DNA from 3 places in the Nonomuraea sp. NPDC049378 genome. Region 2 is predicted to be linked to each of the others. Evidence: riboswitches for the same ligand, from Rfam matches in the RefSeq annotation. Region 2 holds a riboswitch; each other region holds the start of a gene.
The links. Region 2 has a riboswitch for cyclic di-AMP ahead of ACZ6SA_RS39020 (coiled-coil domain-containing protein). Riboswitches for the same ligand answer to the same signal wherever they lie in the genome.
Positions count from the first base shown of each region.

Region 1: it holds a riboswitch for cyclic di-AMP, as region 2 does, so the genes downstream of both, ACZ6SA_RS14420 (C40 family peptidase) here and ACZ6SA_RS39020 (coiled-coil domain-containing protein) in region 2, are expected to answer to the same signal.
Region 3: it holds a riboswitch for cyclic di-AMP, as region 2 does, so the genes downstream of both, ACZ6SA_RS30815 (hypothetical protein) here and ACZ6SA_RS39020 (coiled-coil domain-containing protein) in region 2, are expected to answer to the same signal.

Region 1 covers NZ_JBVJHP010000006.1:31,456-38,613, forward strand. Annotated here, with positions in the region: gene ACZ6SA_RS14410 (M48 family metallopeptidase) at 1-89, opposite strand, end outside; gene ACZ6SA_RS14415 (gluzincin family metallopeptidase) at 102-917, opposite strand; gene ACZ6SA_RS14420 (C40 family peptidase) at 1,045-1,566, opposite strand; cyclic di-AMP (ydaO/yuaA leader) riboswitch at 1,640-1,802, opposite strand; gene ACZ6SA_RS14425 (C40 family peptidase) at 2,199-3,173, opposite strand; gene ACZ6SA_RS14430 (NYN domain-containing protein) at 3,260-4,513, opposite strand; gene ACZ6SA_RS14435 (response regulator) at 4,955-5,623, opposite strand; gene ACZ6SA_RS14440 (sensor histidine kinase) at 5,620-6,858, opposite strand; gene ACZ6SA_RS14445 (hypothetical protein) at 6,969-7,158, shown strand, end outside.
Region 2 covers NZ_JBVJHP010000022.1:156,524-163,681, reverse strand. Annotated here, with positions in the region: gene ACZ6SA_RS39040 (nucleoside/nucleotide kinase family protein) at 1-342, shown strand, start outside; gene ACZ6SA_RS39035 (50S ribosomal protein bL37) at 454-534, opposite strand; gene ACZ6SA_RS39030 (DeoR/GlpR family DNA-binding transcription regulator) at 668-1,447, shown strand; gene galT (galactose-1-phosphate uridylyltransferase) at 1,444-2,526, shown strand; cyclic di-AMP (ydaO/yuaA leader) riboswitch at 2,593-2,735, shown strand; gene ACZ6SA_RS39020 (coiled-coil domain-containing protein) at 2,741-3,706, shown strand; gene ACZ6SA_RS39015 (hypothetical protein) at 4,051-4,311, shown strand; gene ACZ6SA_RS39010 (hypothetical protein) at 4,352-4,957, shown strand; gene ACZ6SA_RS39005 (RNA polymerase sigma-70 factor) at 5,188-6,126, opposite strand; gene ACZ6SA_RS39000 (carboxymuconolactone decarboxylase family protein) at 6,341-6,835, shown strand; gene ACZ6SA_RS38995 (SDR family oxidoreductase) at 6,850-7,158, shown strand, end outside.
Region 3 covers NZ_JBVJHP010000015.1:120,662-127,819, reverse strand. Annotated here, with positions in the region: gene ACZ6SA_RS30845 (ABC transporter ATP-binding protein) at 1-360, shown strand, start outside; gene ACZ6SA_RS30840 (ABC transporter permease) at 360-1,580, shown strand; gene ACZ6SA_RS30835 (VOC family protein) at 1,611-2,123, opposite strand; gene ACZ6SA_RS30830 (rod shape-determining protein) at 2,219-3,205, opposite strand; gene ACZ6SA_RS30825 (class I SAM-dependent methyltransferase) at 3,330-3,899, shown strand; gene ACZ6SA_RS30820 (DUF5302 domain-containing protein) at 3,975-4,175, shown strand; cyclic di-AMP (ydaO/yuaA leader) riboswitch at 4,339-4,473, shown strand; gene ACZ6SA_RS30815 (hypothetical protein) at 4,651-5,178, shown strand; gene ACZ6SA_RS30810 (alpha/beta fold hydrolase) at 5,217-6,062, shown strand; gene ACZ6SA_RS30805 (winged helix-turn-helix transcriptional regulator) at 6,082-6,432, opposite strand; gene ACZ6SA_RS30800 (NAD(P)-dependent oxidoreductase) at 6,486-7,088, shown strand; gene ACZ6SA_RS30795 (DUF4032 domain-containing protein) at 7,082-7,158, opposite strand, start outside.

The sequences.
Region 1 (7,158 bases), on a different contig from region 2:
ACACCGTCACCGGGCCCTGTGGCAGCCGCCTCTCCGCCGCCCGCCCCGGCCTCCTCAGAGGGGCCGTCCGCGTCCCGCCGTCCGCTCATCCTTCTCCCCACTCACGCGAGCTGCTCCCGCACGTACGCGCGCCACCGTGCCGTCAGCCAGGCCACGGAGAGCCCGAGCGCGGCGAGCGCCTCGTCGACGCCGGCCGCCTGCGCATCACGGTAGAGCCTCACCAGGCTCCTCTCACCGAAACGGCGGGCGAGGAACCGACACGCCAGCCAGGCCTCCTGGTACGCCAGCGCAAGGCGTCCGGGGTCAGGCCCGCCGACGGCGAACGCCTCGGGCCCCGGCAGCGCGGCCGGCACGCGCCCGGCCCGCACCTCGGCGGCCAACTCGGCGGCGGCCGTGCGCACGGGCAGCCCGGCGTCCCGGTAGGCCACGTAGTCGGCGAAGCCCTCGTAGAGCCAGACGGGCAGCCCGCCGGTGCCCGCGGCGACGTGGGTCAGCTCGTGGGTGAGGACGACGTCCTTGCCGGTGGAGGTGAGCCTGCCGAACGACTCGGGGACGACGATCACCCGCCCGCCGTCGGCCACCGCCGCCAGCCCGTCGAGTCGCTCCACGCCGGCCAGCCGGGCCGCGTCCTGCGCGGAGCCGGGAACGATGACCACGGGCCGCACCGGGCGGCCGAGCACGGCCGTGACCCGCAGCCCCGCCGAGTCGGCGCGGCGGGCGAGTTCGCTGAGCGTGCCGGGTGCGGCGCGGTGGCCGGTGACGAGGGAACGTGCCCCGCGGGCGGTGACCTGGCCGTCCGGCCACAGGTCACGGGCGTGCGCGGGGAAGACGGGCGATCCGGGGGCGGGCGCGTCGGCGGCGAGGCCGAGGAGGAGGAGCGCGGCCAGCGCGGCTCGTCGGCTCACCTGCTCGGACACGCTGCCGATCGTAGTGGGCCCGATCAGGGCCGGCCCTCTACGAGGGGCCGCCGACGAGCGTGAGGACGGGCTGCCACGGGAGCCCGCCCGGGCTCCGGAAGATCTCCCGGGCCCGGGCGGGGCCTCATCAGAGGCCGGGACGGACCGCGCCGACGAACGACGACTTGCGCCATCCGCCCAGCTTGTCGATGCGCACCCGTTCGCCTGTCCGCGGCGAATGGATCATCTTGCCCTTGCCGACGTACATGCCCACGTGGCCGAGCCCGTTGAAGAACATGAGGTCCCCGGGCTTGAGGTTGCGCCAGGAGACCTTGTTCCTGATGCCGGCGAACTGGCTGCTCGCCACGCGCGGGAGTTTCACCCCGGCCTTCTTCCAGGCGTACTGGACGAGGCCGGAGCAGTCGAACGAACCAGGGCCTGTGGCGCCGTAACGGTACGGGTCACCGATCTGGTTCTTGGCCACGGCGATGGCCTTGCCGGCCTTCACCTTCTGCCGAGCGGTCTTTGCCCGCTTGCGAGCGGCCTTGGCCGACTTCGCGGTGGTGGCGGCGGTGGCCGCCCTCACCGAGGAGACGCCGGCCGTGTCGCTCCTCGTCGCCGCCTGAGCCGTGGGGGCGTGGAGGACCAGGCCTCCGGCCGTCACGGTCATCGTGAGCACGACGCCAGGCAGGGCAATGCGGGACAGACGGGGGTTGTGCAGGGAGGTAGACAGGATTTCTCCTTGGGTCTTCCACGAACGCCTACCGGGTTAGCTGTCGGATTCGGGCCTGGAAGTCGCCCTACGGCGCGATGGCGCGCCGATTCACCCCTGATCCCTGGGGAACTGGGATCGCTGGGTCCCCGGTTCCGTGCCTCCTGACTGCACGGATTCGGCAGGTCATCGCCCGTGTCATGGGGATGTCGCGGCGATGACCAGCGGATCTTCATCTGTCTTCACACCGGGAGGGACCGATGCGGGTTCACGGCGCCATGGCTTGTGCACCGCGACGACGCCAGAAGCTACGCGGAACGGTCAAGGATCAGCAAAAGCCGAGTCAGGCTGTAAAGATCGACTCAGGCCTCAGTAAACTCCCGAACCCCTGTTGGAACAGGGGGCGTCGTTACCAAAAAGTGACCCTGCTCACATTCGCGAAACATCCGTCTTGTCAGGGGTCAGATGTCGCGTTTGTCACATTCCGCCTCGTATGATCTCGACCTAAGGTGATCAGGAGGATGCGGAACGTGATCGCGGACCGCCCGCACGACGGCAACGATGGTGCGTCGTAGAAGGAGGGGACGGAATTATGGGCGGACGGCGCCCACGAGGCTGCGGCCGTAGGCGGAGAGGCTGACGACCTTGACCACGTCGCCCGTCTGCGGCGCATGGACGATCTTCCCGTTGCCCGCATAGATGCTGACGTGCCCCAGACCCTCGCTGAAGATGAGATCACCGGGCTGGAGCGCGTTCAGCGACACCTTGCGGCTGGCGCCCCACGCCCACTGCGCCCACGTCGTCCTCGGCAAGGACACGCCCGCGGCCCGCCATGACGCCTGCGTCAGCCCCGAGCAGTCGTAGCCGCCCGGCCCCGTCCCGCCGAACACGTACGGCTTGCCGACCTGCGCGAACGCGAACCGCAGCACCGCTGCGGCGTTCCCCGACGCCGGTCCCGTGTACGCGATGCCGGTGCTGTTCGGGTCACCGGTCTTGTAGGCGCCCAGCTTCTTCAGGAGCTTCTTCTGCTTGGCGATCAGGCCGAGGATCTCCTTGCGCTCCTTCTCGACCTCGCCGCGGACCTCGTCGGCCGACCGCAGGGCACCCTGCGCCTTGTCACGTTCCTTCTTCAGCCCGCGGTTCTCCCGGTCGAACGCCGCCAGCTTCTCCGAGCGTTCCTTGGCCATCTGCCCGGCCAGCGCCATCCCGGCCAGCCGTCCCTGCGGGTTGTCGGCGCTGACCAGCCCCGGCATGGTGGTGGCGTAGCCGCCGGCCCGATAGACGGTGGCGGCCATGTCGGCGATCTGGGTGCGCAGGTCGGCGACCGTACGGAGTTTGCGCTTGTAGCTCTTGTTCAGCTTCGCGTAGGTGCCCTTGGCCTTCTTGTAGCGCTCGGTCGCCGTGTTGTAGCGGTCGACGACCTTGTCGGCCTTGTCGTTGAGCTTGTCGAGCTTGGCCTTGGCCTGCCCGATGGTCGGCTTCGGATCAGCGAGCGCCGCCCCCATGGGAGACACCACAAGCCCGAACGCGAGACCCACGGCCACCGGCACCCGGCCAAACCTCACTGCGTCGCCTCCCAGGAGATCTTTACTGGGGCGAAATAGTACAGAAGTGGCGGGTGAGGTCTCACCCGAACATACCAATTCGTAACTTAAGCCCGGCCCAGGCGGCGCAGCAGCAAGCCAGAGGGAACGGGTCTGGCTCCCATCCGCCTGACGGACTCGGCCACCTCCCGGTCCGACGACACCACGGCTATGGCGCGACCGGGCGGCTCGGCGCGGACGAGCTGGCGGATCAGGTCGTCGGCGATCTCCCCGGGCGCGCTGAACAGCACCCTCACGCCGCGCGGCGCCACGACCTGCACAGGGGCGTTGAGCTCCGCACCGTCGAACACCGCGGTCACCTCGACCCTCGTCTGCGCCACCAGCCCGCCCAGCCCGGTCATCAGCCGGTTGCGCTGGTCGGCGAGGGTGAGCGTGCCGTAGCCGGTCTTGGTGACGTTGTAGCCGTCGATGATCAGGTGGATCTGCGGCAGCGCGAGGAGCTGGTCGAGAAGCTGCGGGTCGTCATCGGCCAGCGCCCGCGCGGGCACGCGCACACCCGGCCGTTCGCCGGTGACCGCGGCGACAGAATCGGCCGGCCGGCTGATCGTGGTGGGCAGGGCCAGCTCCCTGCGCAGCCCGGCGGACGCGTCCTGCAGCGCGTCGAGCAGCACCCTGATGCGGGCGTCCTCGATGCTCCTGCCCTCGCGCGCGGCCCGGCGCGAGGCTTCGAGCTGCTTCTCCACGTCGGACAGCCGTTCGCGCAGCCGCCGCAGCTCGGACTCCCCCGCGCTGCCCGCGGCCGAGGCGGCCGTCCTGGCCTCCTCGGCCGCCCGCTCCATCTCCTCGGCCCTGCGCGCCGCGGCCTTGGCCCGCTCGCGGGCGTCGTGGAGCCTGCGGCGCAGGTCGGAGTTCTCCGCGCGGGCGGCCCTGACCTGCTCGCGCAGGCGTTCCGCCTCCTCCTTGGCGCCGCTCTTCTGCGCGGCGAGCTGCTCGCGCAACCGGGCGACGGCCTCCTCGCGCTCGGAGTCCTCGGCGGCCGCGAGCGACTGCTCCAGGTCGGAGCGGGCGGCCTCGATCATCTCCGCCCAGCCGGGCGGGCGGGTGAGATAGGCGGCCGCGGCCACCAGCACGGGGTCGGCGGCGGGCGGCACGTTGCCCTCGGCGAGAGCGGCGACCAGCTCGGGCCAGCCCGCGGTCACCGACTCGGCGACCAGCTCGCGGAACTTCTTGTCGTTCTCCAGCTGCGCCGCGATGGGGGCGCCGCCCAGCTTGGCCCGCTTACGCGGGTCGAACTTGGCGATGCCCCGCAGCGGCGGCGGAATGGCGGCACCGGGCGTCGTGCCGAGGACTTGAGACGCCAAGTCGACGACATTGAGCCGCACCTGCTCGGGAAGCGGGCGAGACAGGCCTTCACCCGCTGAACTCATCCCACTTGTCCCTTCGTGACATGCCCTTTCAGACAAGGGTACGGCTGCCGCGTACCTGACCGTAACGGCCACTCCGCTTTGGGCAAGCGCTTGGTGGGGACGGATCGGCCACGCCGGTACGGGCGTCCACCAGGGAGGCCGACCATGGCGGAACGGTCTCGCACCGCCGCTCGTGACCTCGGAGGGTCGCCTCGGCCCGGCGCCCCGCGGCGCTGCGGCAGGCCCGGCGGGCGCGCACTTGTCCGGGTCGCCGCCACCCGGCGCGAAAAGCTGGGATTCCAGCGCCCCGGCCCGTCCGAGCCCGGCCCTCGGAGCACGGGCCCGGTCCGGCGGCTCGCCGCGCCGTGATCGGGACCTGCCGGCGCGGTGCCCCGGCTACGAGCCCGCGTCGTAGACCAGCAGCGCGACCTGGACCCGGTTGTTGAGGTCGAGCTTGGTCAGGATCCGCGAGACGTGGGCCTTGACCGTGGGCACGCTCATGAACAGCTCGCGCCCGATGTCGGCGTTCGACTTGCCCTGGCCGACAGCCGTCGCCACCTCCCGCTCCCGCTCGCTGAGCCGGCCGAGCAGCTTCCTGGCGCGTTCGGTGCGATCGCCCGCCCCGCCGTCGGACACGTGTGTGATGAGCTGCCGGGTGACCGCCGGCGACAGGATCGGCTCGCCCTCGGCCACCTTCCTGATCGCCTGGACCAGGTCGCCCGGCGCGATGTCCTTCAGCAGGAAGCCGGCCGCACCCGCCCGCAGCGCGCGCAGCACCTGCGCGTCGGCGTGGAACGTGGTCAGCACCACCACCTCGGGCGGCGCGGAGGCGCGGCGCAGCGCCTCGGTGGCGGTGAGCCCGTCGACGCCCGGCATGCGGATGTCCATCAGCACCACGTCGGGCCGGTGCTCGGCCACCATGGGCGGCACCTCGGAGCCGTCGCCCGCCTCGCCGACGATCTCGATGTCGCCGGCGCCGCCGAGGATCATCGACAGCCCGGCCCGCACCATCGCGTCGTCGTCGACGATCAGCAGTCTGATCGGCTCGCCGGCCGGAGTGGTCATGCGTCCTCCCGAGTCGTCTTCACCGGCCACGGTAGCCAGGCGCGTACCAGGAACTCGCCCTCCGGCGTCGCGCCGTGCTCCAGCCTGCCGCCCGCCAGCTCGGCGCGTTCCGTCAGCCCGATGAGCCCGGCGCCCGCGCCGGGGATGCGCAGGCCGTGGCGGGCCCGCAGCGGATTGCGCACCTCCACCGACACTCCCTTGCCCCGCCTGCCCGCCACGGTGACGGCCACCGGCGCGCCGCCCGCATGCTTGCGGGCGTTGGTGAGCGCCTCCTGGACGATGCGGTAGAGGTTACGGCCCAGCCCTTCCGGCGCGTCCCCCACCCCGAGGGTCAGCCGCACGTCCATGCCCGCCTGACGGCATTCCTCGGCCAGCTTGGGCAGGTCGGCGAGCGTGGGCTGCGGGCGCTCCGGCACCGGTTCGGCCTCTTCGCCCTCCTCGCCCGGCCTGGCGGCGCGCAGCACGCCGATCACCTCGCGCAGGTCCTGCAGCGCCAGGTGGGCGTTGTTCCTGATGGCGCCGGCCGCCCTGGCGATCTCCTCGGTGGGCGCGTCCGGGCGGAACTCCAGCGCGCCCGCGTGCAGGCTGAGCATCGAGATGCGGTGGGCGAGCACGTCGTGCATCTCCCTGGCGATGCGCTCGCGTTCGCTCCGCCTGGCCTCTTCCGCGGCCACCTCGGCCTGCTGCCTGAGCGACCAGATGACCTGCCGCCTGGCCCTGACCACGATGCCCCACGCGAACACGGTCAGCGCGATCGTCACCCCGAGTGCCGCCGTCCAGCCCCGATCGAGGTCGTTCTGCGGCCGCAGCCAGACGTAGGGCGCCAGCGTGAGGAGGGAGAAGAGCGCGAGCGGCCCGGAGATTTTGAACGGCCGGTGCACCGCCACCGTGAACAGCGCCACGACCGAGGGCCCGCCGGGCAGCTCCAGGTAGGACGAGAGCAGCGTCGTCACCACGGCCAGTCCGACCGGCCACCTGCGCCGCAGCCACACCGCCGCGCACGACAACGCCCCTATGACCTGCTCGATCATGAGCAGCGGCGCCGGCTCGTCCTGGATCTCCGTCAGCGACAGCAACGTCAGGCCGCAGGCCAGCAGGAACATGACGGTGTCGACGATCCAGTCGCGCGTCGAGCGCCGCACGCGCCCGCCTTCCCGGGCGTCTCCGAGCAGCACCGACGGCAGCGCCCACCGATATTCGGGGGCGGGAACGCCGTCCTGCTGGTGTGCCGTCACGTCCACCGAGGTTAGGCCCCGCCAGGGGCGGGGCGACAGCGACCAAAGTCGATGCCGGCCGAGACCTACGGCCGACGCGCGCCGCGCGGCCGCGCGGCGAGGCTGGAGCCATGCAAGCGGTTCTGACGATATCGGGGTGGGTGCTGCTCCTGCAGGGTGTGGGCGGCCTGGTCAACGCCCTGTTCGGATGGTGGCGGTGGGCGCACGACCTGCTCGTGGTCAATCTGCTGCCGGTCCTCGAGGGATACGAGGTGTTCGCGGCCATCGTGCTCGGGGTGCTCGGCTTCGTGCTGCTGGCCG
Region 2 (7,158 bases):
CGCAGGGAGGTGCTGGATCCCCTGGACGATGGCGGCTCGGGGCGCGTGCTGCCGGCTCTGTGGGACAGCCGGATCGACCGGGCGTACCGGCTGCCCTATGAGGAGCTTCCGCCGGGCGGGGTGGTGATCGTGGACGGGACGCTGCTGCTGGGACGGGGGCTGGCGTTCGAGCTGAGCGTGCATGTGTGGTTGTCCGCGGCGGCGCTGGGGCGCCGCACGTCCGAGGAGGAGCGGTGGCGCCTGCCCGCCTATGAGCGGTACGAGCGCGAGGTGCGGCCCCAGGAGGCGGCCGACGTCGTGATCAGGGCCGATCATCCCGACCGGCCCGCGCTCCTCCTGTGACCCGGCGCCGGATCGGCCGTCCGCGACCGCCGTGCGAACGGCAGGAAACGGGCTGCCCTCTCGGGCGCCGAGCTGCCGGGATGAGGGTGGCCGCCGGCGGGCGGCCACCTGTCAGCGTGCTGTCGGGCGCTTGCCGTGGTTCGCCTTCTTCTTCTTCTTGCGTGCCTTGCCCTTGCGTGCTCGCCTGGCCATAAGCTCGCCTCCGGAGTCGGTGTCCTCCCAACGTCTCTCGCCCGTGCTGACCAGCGCAAGCCATCCGTAGCGAACTAACATTCCCCAACAGCGTCGTGTCATAATTTGGTGGAATCTGTTGGAAGGAGCGGGCGTGCTCGCACAGCAGCGTCAGCAGACGATCCTCGAACGCGTGCGCAGCAACGGCGGTGTCCGGGTCGCCGACCTCGTACGCGAACTCGGCGTCTCCGACATGACCATCCGCCGCGACCTCGAGGTGCTGGCCGAACGCGGTCTGCTGGAGAAGGTGCACGGTGGCGCGACCGCGCTCGGCCCCGGATCGACCGAGGAGCCGGGCTTCACCGCGAAGTCCGCCCGCCAGCAGCAGGAGAAGGAGGCCATCGCGCGGCACGCGGCCAGGCTGGTACGCCCCGGCACCGCCGTGGCGCTGTCGGCGGGCACCACCACGTGGGCGCTGGCCCACCACCTCATCGGCGTTCCCGAGCTGACCGTGATCACCAATTCGATCCCCGTCGCCGAGGTCTTCCATCGCAACCCGCGCGCCGACCGCACCGTCGTGCTGACCGGCGGCGTGCGCACGCCGTCCGACGCGCTGGTCGGCCCGGTGGCCGTGGCCGCGATCCGCCGCCTGCACGTGGACACGCTCTTCCTCGGCGTGCACGGGATGAGCGTGCGGGCCGGCTTCACCACGCCCAACCTGCTGGAGTCGGAGACCGACAGGGAGCTTGTGACGGCCGCGCACCGGCTGGTCGTCCCTGCCGACCACACCAAGTGGAACACGGTGGGCATCAGCACCATCGCCGAGCTGAGCGAGGCCGACGTGGTCATCAGCGACGCGGGGCTGCCCGAGGACGCACGCACCGAACTGGCCGAGCGGGCCGGAGAACTGATCATCGCGGAGGACACGCATTGAAGCGCACCGTCACCCATCTGGCCGACGGCCGAGAGCTGATCTACTTCGACCGGCGCGACGACGCCGACCGGAGCGCGATCGACCGGCGCCCGCTTGAGCCCCGGCCGGTGGCGTCCGAGCTGCGCTACGATCCGCTGACCGAGGAGTGGATCGCGATGGCCGGGCACCGGCAGACGCGGACGTTCCTGCCGACGGGCACGTCCGCCGAGTGCCCGTTGTGCCCGTCGTCGGACACCCGGGCGACGGAGATCCCTGCGTACGACTACGACGTGGCGGTGTTCGAGAACCGCTTCCCCTCCTTCTCCACGAATTTTGGGACTTATCAAGATGTGGGTGGGCTGAGTGAGGTTCGTCCGGGAGTGGGGCGGTGCGAGGTGGTGTGCTTTACCTCGGATCACTCGTCATCCTTCTCGAAGCTCTCCGACGCCCAGGTGCGGCTGGTCATGGAGGCGTGGGCCGACCGTACGGCCGAATTGTCCGGGATCGAGGGCGTGGAGCAGGTGTTCTGCTTCGAGAACCGGGGCGAGGAGATCGGCATCACGCTGGCGCATCCGCATGGCCAGATCTACGCCTACCCGTACGTCACGCCCAGAACGAAACTCCAGCTCGGCGCCGCGGCCCGCTACCAGGGCCCGGGCAACCTGTTCGCCGACGTGCTGGCCGCCGAACGTGCCGCCGGGACACGGGTGGTGGCCGGCAACGAGCTGTGGACGGCGTTCGTGCCCGCGGCCGCGCGCTGGCCGTACGAGGTGCACGTGTATCCGCACCGGCAGGTGCCGGACCTGGCGGCGCTCACGGAGGAGGAGCGTGCGGCGTTCGCCCCGCTCTACACCTCGGTGCTGCGGGCCTTCGACGGGCTGTTCGGGGTCGTGATGCCGTACATCTCGGCCTGGCACCAGGCCCCGGTGCGGCGGGACCGCGAGCTCGCGTACCTGCATCTGGAGCTCTTCAGCATCCGGCGGGCGCCCAACAAGCTCAAGTATCTGGCGGGCTCGGAGTCCGCGATGGGCGCGTTCGTCAACGACGTGCTGCCGGAAGAGGCCGCGCGCATGCTCCGATCACAAGTAGATCAAGAATAGATTTCTACTTAAGGTCGCATGTCTCGTGATCTACCACTAATATCCCCTTATGCATCGGCCGTAACAGCCGTTGCACCGCCTAATCCTGGGCGAGTTGCCCGGGAGCCGGGGACCCATCGCACCTGGGGTGAATCCACATCCGTGGTAGGGATACGCAGCTCCCATACCCGAACCCGTCAGCTAACCCGGCCGGCAGAGGGAGAGGAACACCTACGTGGCGGCTTCGTCCCCCGCGAGTCTTGCCATCGGTCTCATCGCCGCCGCCGCCGCCGTCGTCGTTTCGGCGGCCCCGGCGTCCGCGGCGTCCACGGCCCCCAAACCCAAGGAGTCGGAGCTGCGCGCGCAGCTCAAGCAGCTCAACAAGAAGGTCGACAAGCTGATCGAGGCCTACAACCTCAAGCGCGTCGAGCTGGCCAAGGCGCAGAAGTCCGCCAAGGCGGCCAAGGCCCGGCTGGCCACCGCCGAAGAGGCGCTGACGACGGCCGAGAAGCGGGTCGCCGAGATAGCCCGCCTGCGCTACCAGAACGGCAACCCCGGAGTGCCCGTATTCATGTTGCCGGAGAACAGCGGCGGCGCCGCGGTGCTCAATCAGGTCACCGCCGAGCAGCAGGCGTTCGTGCAGGGCGTGGCCAGGGCGCGCGACGAGAAGAAGAAGGCCTCCGCGCAGGCCGTCGAGCTCGCCGACAGGATCCGCAAGGACGCGGCCGAGGTGGCCGGTCAGCGCGACGAGGCCGAGGACGTCATCGACGACATCGAGAAGAAGCTCCAGGACCTGGTGCCGTTCGGCACCAACCGCAGGTCAGACGGCGGCTGGGCACCCGAACTCCCGTCCGGCTCCGACAACATCACGCCGCGCACGCGGCTGATGAAGGAGCAGATCGGCAAGAACTTCGCGCTGCCCTTCACCGTCGGCTGCTTCCGCTCGGGCTCCAGCGGCGAACACCCCCTGGGCCGGGCCTGCGACTTCATGATGAGCACGGGCGGCTCGATGCCCTCCGCCGCCAACGCCGCCCTGGGCGACCGCATCGCGGAGTGGGCCATCAAGAACAAGAGCAGGCTGGGCGTCAAGTACGTCATCTGGAAGCAGCGCATCAACCACGGCTCGGGTTGGAGCACGATGTCCAACCGGGGCAGCATCACCGAGAACCACTACGACCACGTGCACATCTCGATGAACTGAAAAAGGGACGAATAGCATCTGATGAGCTATTCGCCCATTTGAAGAATGCGTTTGAGCTGTTCATCGACCTACAGGAGCGACATTCGCCAAGATCATCGCACGTGTTGATGTGCGGCTATCTGCCTGCGACTTTCCGGGTTCGCCGGAAGGGATCTCGCATCAGATGCGAGCATGTCGCATCCGATGCGAGGTGGTGTTGGGGTGAAACGGGTCTCCGTGGAGGGCGCCGCACATCGCCATGGGAGTGGCTGCCTGGGGATGTAGAGGACTAGGCGACGGAGTTACTGTCGGCGCCGGGGTCGCGGGCGCGCTCGACCGTTCGGAACTACCTGAACCAGATTGCGATGTTCTGCGACTACCTCACCGACGCCCGCTACGGGTGGGCGGAGCAGTGTGTGGAACATTTCGGGACGCATCCGGCACAGACCTGCCACGAGGACAACATGCCGTCGCACTCCTCGCCCTATGAGGGACGGCCTGAAGTGCGGGCGCTGACCCGTCGGGAGTTGCAGGACTTCTTCGACTACGCCGACGAGCAGGTGCTTAGGACGCGGGCCTCAGGCCGGAAGAGGTGGTTGCCGGCGTTCCGGGACGCGACCTCGTAGCTTCTGGTCTTGGGCCATCAAGTCCAGAAGCCTGCCGCCCTTGGAAATCCCCGCCAGGATCAACACCGAGCCGTCCCAGTTCACCCCGGCCGACCACCGATGGGCGCAAGCACGACGCCTGCTGACCGAAGTCACGCTCCCGACCGGCGATCGGGTCGCCGGCCTCTTGGTCCTGCTGTTCGCTCAGCAGGTTAGCCGGATCGCCCTACTCACCCGCAGTCACATCCACCATCGCGACGACGGACGCACCGAACTCAGCCTCGGTGCCACGAACGTCGTACTCCCTGGCCCACTCGCCGACCTGATCATCCAACTCCCCACGCCGCGCAGCGATGGCACCGCTCGCCACCTCCACGACGGAACCTGGCTATTCCCCGGCCGTCGCCCCGGCCAGCCCCTCCACCCCACCAGCTTGTCCCGCCGCCTAACCCAGCTCGGCATCGATGCCCGTCCAATCCGTCTGATGACGCAGGTGCCCGTCTCGGCCGGGGGCGTGCAGTGCGAACGGCACCGCCTAGCCGCCGCCCAGCACGGTGCCATCGGCGTCGAGGGCGAGATCCACCGCAACGGCCTCGTGGCCGCTTACGAGCTCCGCGCCACTCATTCGCCGGAACCGCACCCCAGTGATTCCGGCGCACCGCTGTGAGTTTCATCGACATGCCTCATGATCGACGAGGCAGGACAATTCTGGCGCGACCCTACCGCGATCGAGTTCTTCGCCTTCCAGCGGCATTTCGTGTTCGGCTTGTGGCGGCACGTGCCCGGGCAAAGGACGCCCGAGACCTCATGCGTACGGCTGCGACCACACCGGCCGCGACCGTACGCGAAGATCTGCGCATCCAGGATTCCTCGGATGAAGGGTCTGCCGACCGGTTCTCAGCGGCTCACGGCGGTCTGCTGTTCGATCCGCGACAACTTCTCGGGATTGCGCACATGGTAGACGCCGGTGACGTAGCCGTTCTCCACTCGCACCGCCACCACGCCGTCGATCTCGCCGTTGACTCGGACGAGCAGCCCCGGGCCGCCATTGATCTGCACCAGCTCAACCGACCTTTCCGCATCGCGCTTCCACCAGCCGACGGCCAGCAGGCTAGCAACGTTGTCAGCTCCCACAATGGGCCGCAGCAGGGCATGCTTGACTCCGCCGCCGTCGCTCAGGGCGACGACGTCCGGCGCGAGGATGTCGAGCAGGCTCTGCAGCTCGCCGGTTTCGACCGCTCGCTTGAAAGCCCGGAGGGCAGCCCGGTGCTCGGCCGGGGAGCCGGTGCCGCGTGGCCGGCGCGCGGCGACGTGTGCCCGTGCCCGATAGGCGAGCTGACGGACCGCGGACGAGCTCTTGTCGACGGCCTCGGCGATCTCTTCGTAATCCAGATCGAACACCTCGCGCAGCACGAACACCGCCCGCTCGATCGGCTGGAGCGTCTCCAGCACCAGCAGCATCGCCATCGAGACGCTGTCGGCCAGCTCCACGTCCTCGGCCACATCGGGCACGGTCAGCAACGGCTCGGGCAGCCACGGTCCGACGTAGGACTCCTTACGCCGGCCGAGCGCACGCAGCCGGTCCAGCGCCTGCCGGGTGACGATCCGCACCAGGTAGGCACGCTCCTCCCGCACGCTGTCGAGGTCGACGCCCACCCAACGCAGCCATGCCTCCTGCAGGACGTCTTCGGCGTCGGCGGCCGAGCCGAGCATCTCGTAGGCGACGGTGAACAACAGGTTGCGATGGGCGACGAACGCCTCGGTGGCGGAGTCCACGCAGTCGGCATGATCGGACGGCCCCGGTGTGTCCGTCGTTCGCTCGCCGCGCTCACTCATGCCTGGCCCCTGCCTGTCCGCACTCAGCTTTATCACACGCACAAGACGCCGCTGCCGATTGCTTCGTAACACCTGCGATCCGTGGCCCACGTCACACACCAGCGCTGTTACGGGGGGCGGGTGACCGGCGTCTCGTGGTCGTCAGGACGCCGCGCGAACGATCCGTACGGCACGCGACACCACGAGCCCGCATTCGAGAAGGGAACCCTTCGCCATGTCCGCACCCACGACCGACCTCCGGTCGCGCATGCCCAGCCCTCTCCCGTTCGTCCCCGAGATGGCAGAAGCCGCCGGAGCCTTGCACAAGGTCATCAAGAACGGCGCGATTCCGCAGGTCACCGTCCACCTGCTGCAGCTGCGCGCCGGGCAACTGCTCGGCAGCACGTACTTCACCATCAGGGAAACCGGCAACCTCCGCCAGGCCGGGGAGTCAGAGAAGCGCATCACCGCCGTGGCGACCTGGCGGGACGCCACCTGCTTCACCGACGCCGAACGGATCGCGCTGGAACTGGTAGAGGCGGTCCTCACCCCGAACCCGTCCGGGGAACGCGTCCCCGACGAGCTGTACGCCAAGGCGTCCGCGCACTACGACGACAAAGCGCTCTGGACGCTCATCATGGCGATCGCCCACATCGGCTTCTTCACCCCCGCCGCTCTCATCGCCAAGCCGATCCCCGGCATGCCCCCCGGCCAGAACTACAGCGCGTAAGAAAGGCACCCAGCATGAGCATCACCACGTTCGCGGTGGCAGGAGCGACCGGGCGGCTGGGCCGCCACGTCGTCGACGTCCTCACCGAACGGGGGCACGAGGTCGTGCCGATGTCACGAGCCACCGGCGTGGACATCATCACCGGTGAGGGCCTGGCCGAGGCGCTCACCGAGGTGGATGTCATCATCGACGTCGCCTCGTGGCACGCCTCCGACCAGGAGGCGGCGACGGAGTTCTTCCGCACCTCGGCCCGCAATCTGCACGAGTACGGTCAGAAGGCGGGGGTCGCCCAGATCTCCGTGGCGTCCATCATCGGCGTTGAC
Region 3 (7,158 bases), on a different contig from region 2:
GCGGCGGCCGCGCTGGACCGGGTGGGGCTGGGGCACCGGATGGACCACGAGCCGCACGAGCTGTCCGGTGGTGAACGGCAGCGCGTGGCCATCGCGAGGGCCGTGGCGGGCGACCCGCCGCTGGTGCTGGCGGACGAACCCACCGGGGCGCTGGACTCGGTGTCGGGGACGGGGGTGATGGAGCTGCTGCACGAGCTGAACGCGAGCGGCACGACCATTCTGATCATCACGCACGACCGGGAGATCGCGGCCGGCCTGCCCCGGCAGGTGCGGATGCGCGACGGCCGGATCGTCTCCGACTCCGCCGCCGCCCCGCACGGCGAGCCCTGGCCCCGGCACGCCGGATCAGGGGTGGCGTGATGGCGGGCATCGAGGTGGCGCGGCTCAAGCCGTCGCCGGCCAGGATGCGGCCGGGCGACGTCCTGCGCGTCGGCGCGATCGGTCTGCGCACGCGACCGCTGCGGGCGTTCCTGTCGGCGCTGGGCATCGCGATCGGCATCGCCGCCATGGTCGGCGTCGTCGGGCTCTCGTCCTCGTCGGGCGCCGAGCTCGACCGTACGCTGTCGGCGCTCGGAACCAACCTGCTCACCGTGTCGTCGGGCACCACGCTCATGGGCGAGGCGGCGCAGATGCCGAAGGACGCGGAGGTGATGATCGAACGCATCGGCCCCGTCGAGCGGGCGTCGTCGGTCGGGAAGGTCTCCGAGGCCAAGGTGTACCGGTCGGAGCGGATCCCCGAGGCGCAGACGGGCGGCATCAGCGCGTACGCCGCGAGCCTCGACCTGCCCGCCACGGTGGGCGCGACCCTGAGCAGCGGCACGTGGCTGAACGCGGCCACCGAACGTTACCCCGCCGCCGTGCTCGGTTCCGTCACCGCCCAGCGGCTCGGCATCGGCGCTGCGGGAACGGACACCCAGATCGTCGTCGGCGGCGTGCGGTTCACGGTCGTCGGCGTCCTGAACCCGGTGGCGCTCGCCACCGACCTGGACAGCGGGGTACTGGTCGGATGGCCGGTGGCGGAGTCGAGGCTGGACTTCGACGGCCACCCGACCACGCTCTACACCCGGTCGGATGAGGCCAAGCTGGAGTCGGTACGGCAGGTGCTGGCCGGCACGGCCAACCCCGAGGCGCCGAACGAGGTGGACGTCTCCCGCCCGTCCGACGCGCTGGCCGCCAAGCAGGCGACCAGCCAGGCGTTCGCCAACCTCCTGCTGGGCGTCGGCGCGGTGGCTCTGCTCGTCGGCGGCGTCGGCGTGGCCAACACCATGGTCATCTCGGTGCTCGAACGCCGTGCGGAGATCGGCCTGCGGCGGTCCCTGGGCGCCACGCGCGGCCAGATCCGCACGCAGTTCCTCGCCGAGTCGCTGCTGCTGTCCGCGATGGGCGGGAGCGGGGGGATCCTGCTCGGCACGGGCGTCACCATGGGGTACGCGCTCTACAGCGGCTGGCCGTCCGTGGTGCCGGCCTGGGCCACGGTGGGCGGTCTTGCGGCCACCCTGCTGATCGGCGCCGTGGCCGGCCTCTACCCCGCCATCCGCGCCTCCCGGCTGTCACCGACGGAGGCCCTGTCCACCCCGTGAGCCGCCGGGCGCGGCGGGGCCGGCGGCGCGTCAGGGGCGCCAGCGGCGCAGCCCGGTGTCCTGCTCGTACGGCTGCGCGTCCGGGTAGGTGACCAGCTCCACCACGCTGCCCCAGGGGGTGCGGCAGTGGACGAACCGGTTGCGCCCGCCCGACTCCGGCCCCGGCAGCGGCACCGGCTCGCCCATCGGCGACCCGCCGGCCTCGATCACCCGCTGGACCGCCGCGTCCACGTCGTCCACGTACAGGGCGACGTGCTGCCACCCCAGATCGCACATGAGGACCGGGTCGGCCTGCCGCGGCCCGCCGAACTCGAACAGCTCGATCCCGGGCCCGTTGGGCAGCCGCAGCATGCGGATCGCCACCTCGACCGTCCCCTGGGGCACCCCGAGCCGCCGCTCGACCGCCCAGCCTCCCTTCGGTCCCCGCTCCTTGGGCAGGGTGTCGTAGAGCACCTCGGCCCCGAACGCGCGGGCGAAGAACTTCGTCGCCTCGTCGAGGTCGGGCACCGTCACCCCGACGTGGTCGATGCCGTGCACGGTCATGGACTGTCTCCCCTCACCGCCGCCGGGCCGCTGCCGATCCGTCGTCGAGCCGTCGTCGTCCTGACGCCGTCGCGTCGTCCTCTCTCGCGCCGGCGTCACCGGCCGCGGAGCTTGGAGATCAGCCCCAGGTCCTCCGCGCAGCGGCCGAGCCCGAGCGCCACGGACTCCAGCGGCCGCTCCGCCCTGCTCACCGGAATGCCCAGCGCCGCCCGCAACCGCCGGCCGAGCCCGCGCAGCAGCGCGCCGCCGCCCACCACCACCGCGCCGCGGTCGGCGAGATCCACGGAGATCTCGGGCGGGCACTGCTCGACGGTCTCGATCGCGGCCCGCACGATGGACTCGATCGGCTGCCTGGTCGCCTCGTAGATCCGCTGCACGGGCAGCGGCACCGAGCGCTCGCGGCCGGTGTCGCTCTCGCGTCCGCGCACGGTGACCTGCCGATACAGCGGCTTCCACGCGGTGCCGGCGCGCCGCTTGGCCGACTCGGCCTCCTCCTCGTCGAGTTGCAGGCCGTGGTCGCGTTCGACCTGGCGGATGATGGCCCGGTTCATGCCGTCGCCTCCGCCGGGGACCGTGGCGGCCGCGATCACGGAGCCGTGGGAGAGCACGGCGATCCGCGTGGTGTCGCGTCCGATGTCGATCACCATGCGCCCGGCGCAGTCCTTGACCGGCAGGCCCACGCCCAGCGCCGCCGCCAGCGCGTGCGGGATCAGCAGGATCCCCCTGGCCTCCGCCTCGAACGCGATGTCGCGCAGCGCCGCGCGCTCGATGGGGGTGGAGTTGTTCGGCAGCGCCAGCACGACGCGCGGCCTGGAGAACGGGTGCCCGTGCACCTTGCGCAGGAAGTATCTGATCAGGTGCCGGGCGAGTTCGTCGTCGACCGGGAGGCCGCCGCTGACCGGCCAGCGTGTCTCTCCCCGCTCGCCCTGCGCGGCCTCGGCGCCGTACCCGACGACCCGGCCCGTGCGGCTGTCCAGCATGACGGCGGAGGGCTCGTCGAGCACGATGCCTCTGCCCTTGACGTAGATCCGGGTGCTCGCGGCACCCAGATCCATCGCCAGGTCATGACCGAGCACGTTCATCGCGGACCGTCCATCGTGGCGCCTGGGGCGTCGACCAACATGCGGGGTGTATTTCCTGGGCCACTCCAACACAACACCAGGAACCGAACGGTCTCCTTTTACCCGGCGGCGTACGATTCGGGTCGTGCTCGACTATGACCTCGAAGCCGCACATTACGACGAGACCCGTGGCGGTCTGCCGCGGGCCGAGGCCGCCGCGGAGGCCGTGCGCGCTCTGCTGCCCGGGGGCACGCTGCTCGACGTCGCGTGCGGCACCGGGCTGGTGAGCAGGGAACTGGCCGGGCGTGGCCTGCGGGTGCTCGGCGTGGACGCCTCCGCCGGCATGGCGCGGGTCGCCGCGCGGCGCGTGCACGTGGTCCTGGGTGACGGCTGCGCGTTACCCGTACGCGACGGGTCGGTCGACGCGGTCACCACGATCTGGCTGCTGCACCTGCTCGACGACGCCCGCCCGGTGATCGCCGAGGCCGCGCGCGTGGTGCGGCCGGGCGGGGTGTACGTCACGACGGTGGACAAGCGCGCCGCCCACGGGCCTGGAGGGCGGCGGCGTCCCGCCGACGGCCGGGAACTGGTCGTGGCGGAGGCGGTCCGGCACGGTCTGCGCCAGGCCGGCGAGACCACGTTCGTGGGTCACGGGCAGGGGCGGGACGGGCCGGACCCGGTGTTCCGGCTGCTGGCGTTCACCCGCGACGGGTGACAGGGCGGAGTCGGTTTCGCATCGAAAGCGACGCCGTGCGAAGCTGTGGTTGTCCCCAACACCATGGAGGTCCTCATGGCGGAATCACCGGAGCCGGAAGTCAGCGAAACTCCCGAGGACGAGATGAAGCGCAAGTTCCGCGAAGCACTGGAGCGCAAGCGCAACCAGCACGCGGGCTCCGGCGCTGGTGGCAGGGGCGTCGACCCATCGAAGATTCACGGGGCGCACGGCCCGGCTGCGAGTAAGAGATCGTTCAGGCGCAAGAGCGGCGGCTGAGCCGGAAAGGACTGAGGGGGTACGGCATGCCGTACCCCCTTTCGTATTCCCGCGCAAGGTAGATCTTTGCCCGGTTCATGGCGAATCGTTTGCGTATGTCCGATTCGCTGCTAGAGTTGCCGCCATTACCAGCCGGTGACCTGGCCCTTACCCAAGAGAGGGCCTCCGGCTGGCGCCGAATCCCGACTCGATCGGGAACCGGGGACCCACCTCACTGGGGTGAATCCGGCCCGTGCCGGTAGGGCATCTCCACGCCCGAACCCGTCAGCTAACCCGGTAGGTGTGATGGAGAGGACAGAACGCATGTATGACCGCAGCGCACCCCCGAATCGCGTAGCGCCGGCCGCCGCCTGAGCGGCCCCCCTTCCCCCCTTTCTTTCCCTCGCCCGATGTAGTCGCTCGGGCGTGCCGCAGCGCCGTGCCCTCTTGCCGGCGTGCCTCCCCCTCGTCCCCTCGCGAAGGACTTCACACTTTCATGTCTCCCCGTTTTGGCCTGCGTTCCCTTGCCCTGCTCACCGCCTCCGCCGTCGGCTCGATGAGCGTCGTCTGCACCGCGGCACACGCCGATCCCGGCGCCGAGGAGAAGGCCCTGTACAAGGGCTCCACCACGGCGTCGTACTTCTGGGACGACGGCTCGGGCAGGGCGGGCGACACCGGCCTGCCCGCCAGCGGCAAGCCGATGCAGAAAGGCATGGCCGCCAGCCCGAGCTGGCCGCTGCTGACCGAGGGGTACGTGATCTACAAGGGCAAGAAGATGCCCTTCTTCGTCGGGGACAGAGGGCCGGGGGAGCCCTCCAGCCGCGGCATCATGCTGGATCTCGACGCCAAGACGTTCGCCGACCTGACCGGCGGCACCTTCAACCCCCGCTCGCTGATGGTCAACGGCAACGGCGGCAAGGGGCACATCAAGATCGACTATGTCATCACCAAGTGGGGTGACGGCCTGGGCAAGAAGGGGCGGCCGGTGCCCTTCTCGACCGGCGCCTACGCCCGGCGGGGCTGACTTTACGAACGCAGCGCCAGAATGACATTCTGGTCACCGTGACCCTCCGCGTAGCCGCGAACGGCATCGACATCGCCTACGAGAGCATCGGTTCCCCCGACGGGCGGCCCCTGCTCCTCATCATGGGGCTCGGCGCGCAGCTCACCCACTGGGACGACGGGTTCTGCGAGCTCCTGGTGGACCAGGGGCACCACGTCGTCCGGTTCGACAACCGCGACGCGGGCCTGTCGACCCACCTCCACGACCAGGGCGCTCCCACGACGGGGGCGCCTTCGGCGTACCTGCTGGACGACCTGGCCGACGACACCGCGGGCTTCATGGACGCCATCGGCTGGCCGGCCGCCCACGTGGTCGGCGCGTCCATGGGCGGGATGATCGCCCAGTCCCTGGCCATCCGGCATCCGGCACGGGTGCTGACCCTGACCTCGATCATGTCGACGCCCGGCCCCACGGTCGCTCCGCCGACGGAGGCCGCGTTCGCGGCCCTGACCGCCCGCCCCGCCGCCGAGCGCGCGGCCGTCATGGCGCAGGCGCTGGAGACGTACGCGGTGATCGGCTCGCCCGGCTACGCGATGGACCGGGAGCGGGTCGTCCGGAGGGCCGGGCGCGCGTTCGACCGCTGCTTCGACCCGGCGGGCACGGGCCGGCAGCTGGCCGCGATCATGGCTTCGGGTGACCGTACGGACCTGCTGGCGAGCCTCACCATGCCGGCGCTGGTGCTGCACGGGGAGGACGACCCGCTGGTCCCGGTCGAGGGCGGCCGGGCCACGGCGGCGGCCATTCCCGGCGCCCGGCTGGTGACCTATCCGGGCATGGGACACGACCTGCCCGAGCCGCTCTGGCCGGAGATCGCCCGCGAGATCACCAAGCTGACCGCCGCCTGACCGCGCGGCCGCTCCCGGGCTACGCGGACCGCTCCCGGCGCCGGAGGATCTCGGCCACGTGGGTCTCGGCCCACGCGGCCACCGCCGCGATCGGGGTGTGCAGGGAGCGGCCGAGGTCGGTCAGCCCGTACTCCACCCGCGGTGGCACCTCCGCGAACACCTCGCGCGTGATCAGCCCGTCCTGCTCCATGGTCCGCAACGTCTGTGTCAGCACCTTGGGCGTGACCCCGCCGATCCGCGAGCGCAGCCGGGTGAAGCGCATCGGCCCGTCGGCGAGGCAGAGCAGCACCAGTGCCGACCATTTGTCGCCGATCCGATCGAGAACCACCCGCGTCGGGCAATTCGGGTCGAAGACATCACCGGTATCCACAAGGTACTTATAGCACGGTGAAGTAACCAGTATCCGATGGATATCGTGACGCCATGAAGATCCTGCTTTTCGGCGCGACCGGCATGCTCGGTCAGCGCATAGCCGCCGAACTGGCCGGTCGCGGGCACGACGTGACCGGCCTCAGCCGCAGCGGGCCCGTCAAGGGCGACGTCCGCGACGCCGCCACGCTGGCCAAGGGCCACGACGCCGTCGTCTCCGCCATCGCGCCGCCGCGCGACGGCACCGAGCCGGGACCGCCCTTCCTCGCCGCCAACCGCGCCCTCATCGAGGGTGTGCGCGCGGCCGGGGTGCGCCGGCTCATCGTCGTGGGCGGCGCCGGCAGCCTCAAGGTCCCGTCCGGTGTCGACCTGGTCGACACGCCCGGCTTCCCCGAGAGCCTGAAAAAGGAGGCGCTGGCCGCTCGTGCCGCGCTCGAGCTCTACCGGGAGGTCACGGACCTCGACTGGACCTACGTCTCGCCGGCCGCGGAGCTCGCGCCGGGCGAGCGTACGGGCGCCTTCCGTCTCGGCGGCGACATGCTGCTGACCGACGAGCGGGGCCGCAGCGCCATCAGCGCCGAGGACCTCGCGGTCGCGATCGCCGACGAGGTGGAGCAGAACACCCACCCGCGCAGCCGCATCACCGCCGCCTACTGAGCCCGAGCGTCCTCGTCGGGGAGCAGGGCCTTCTCGTCGGGCTTGTGCACGAGCACGTTGTCCACGTACG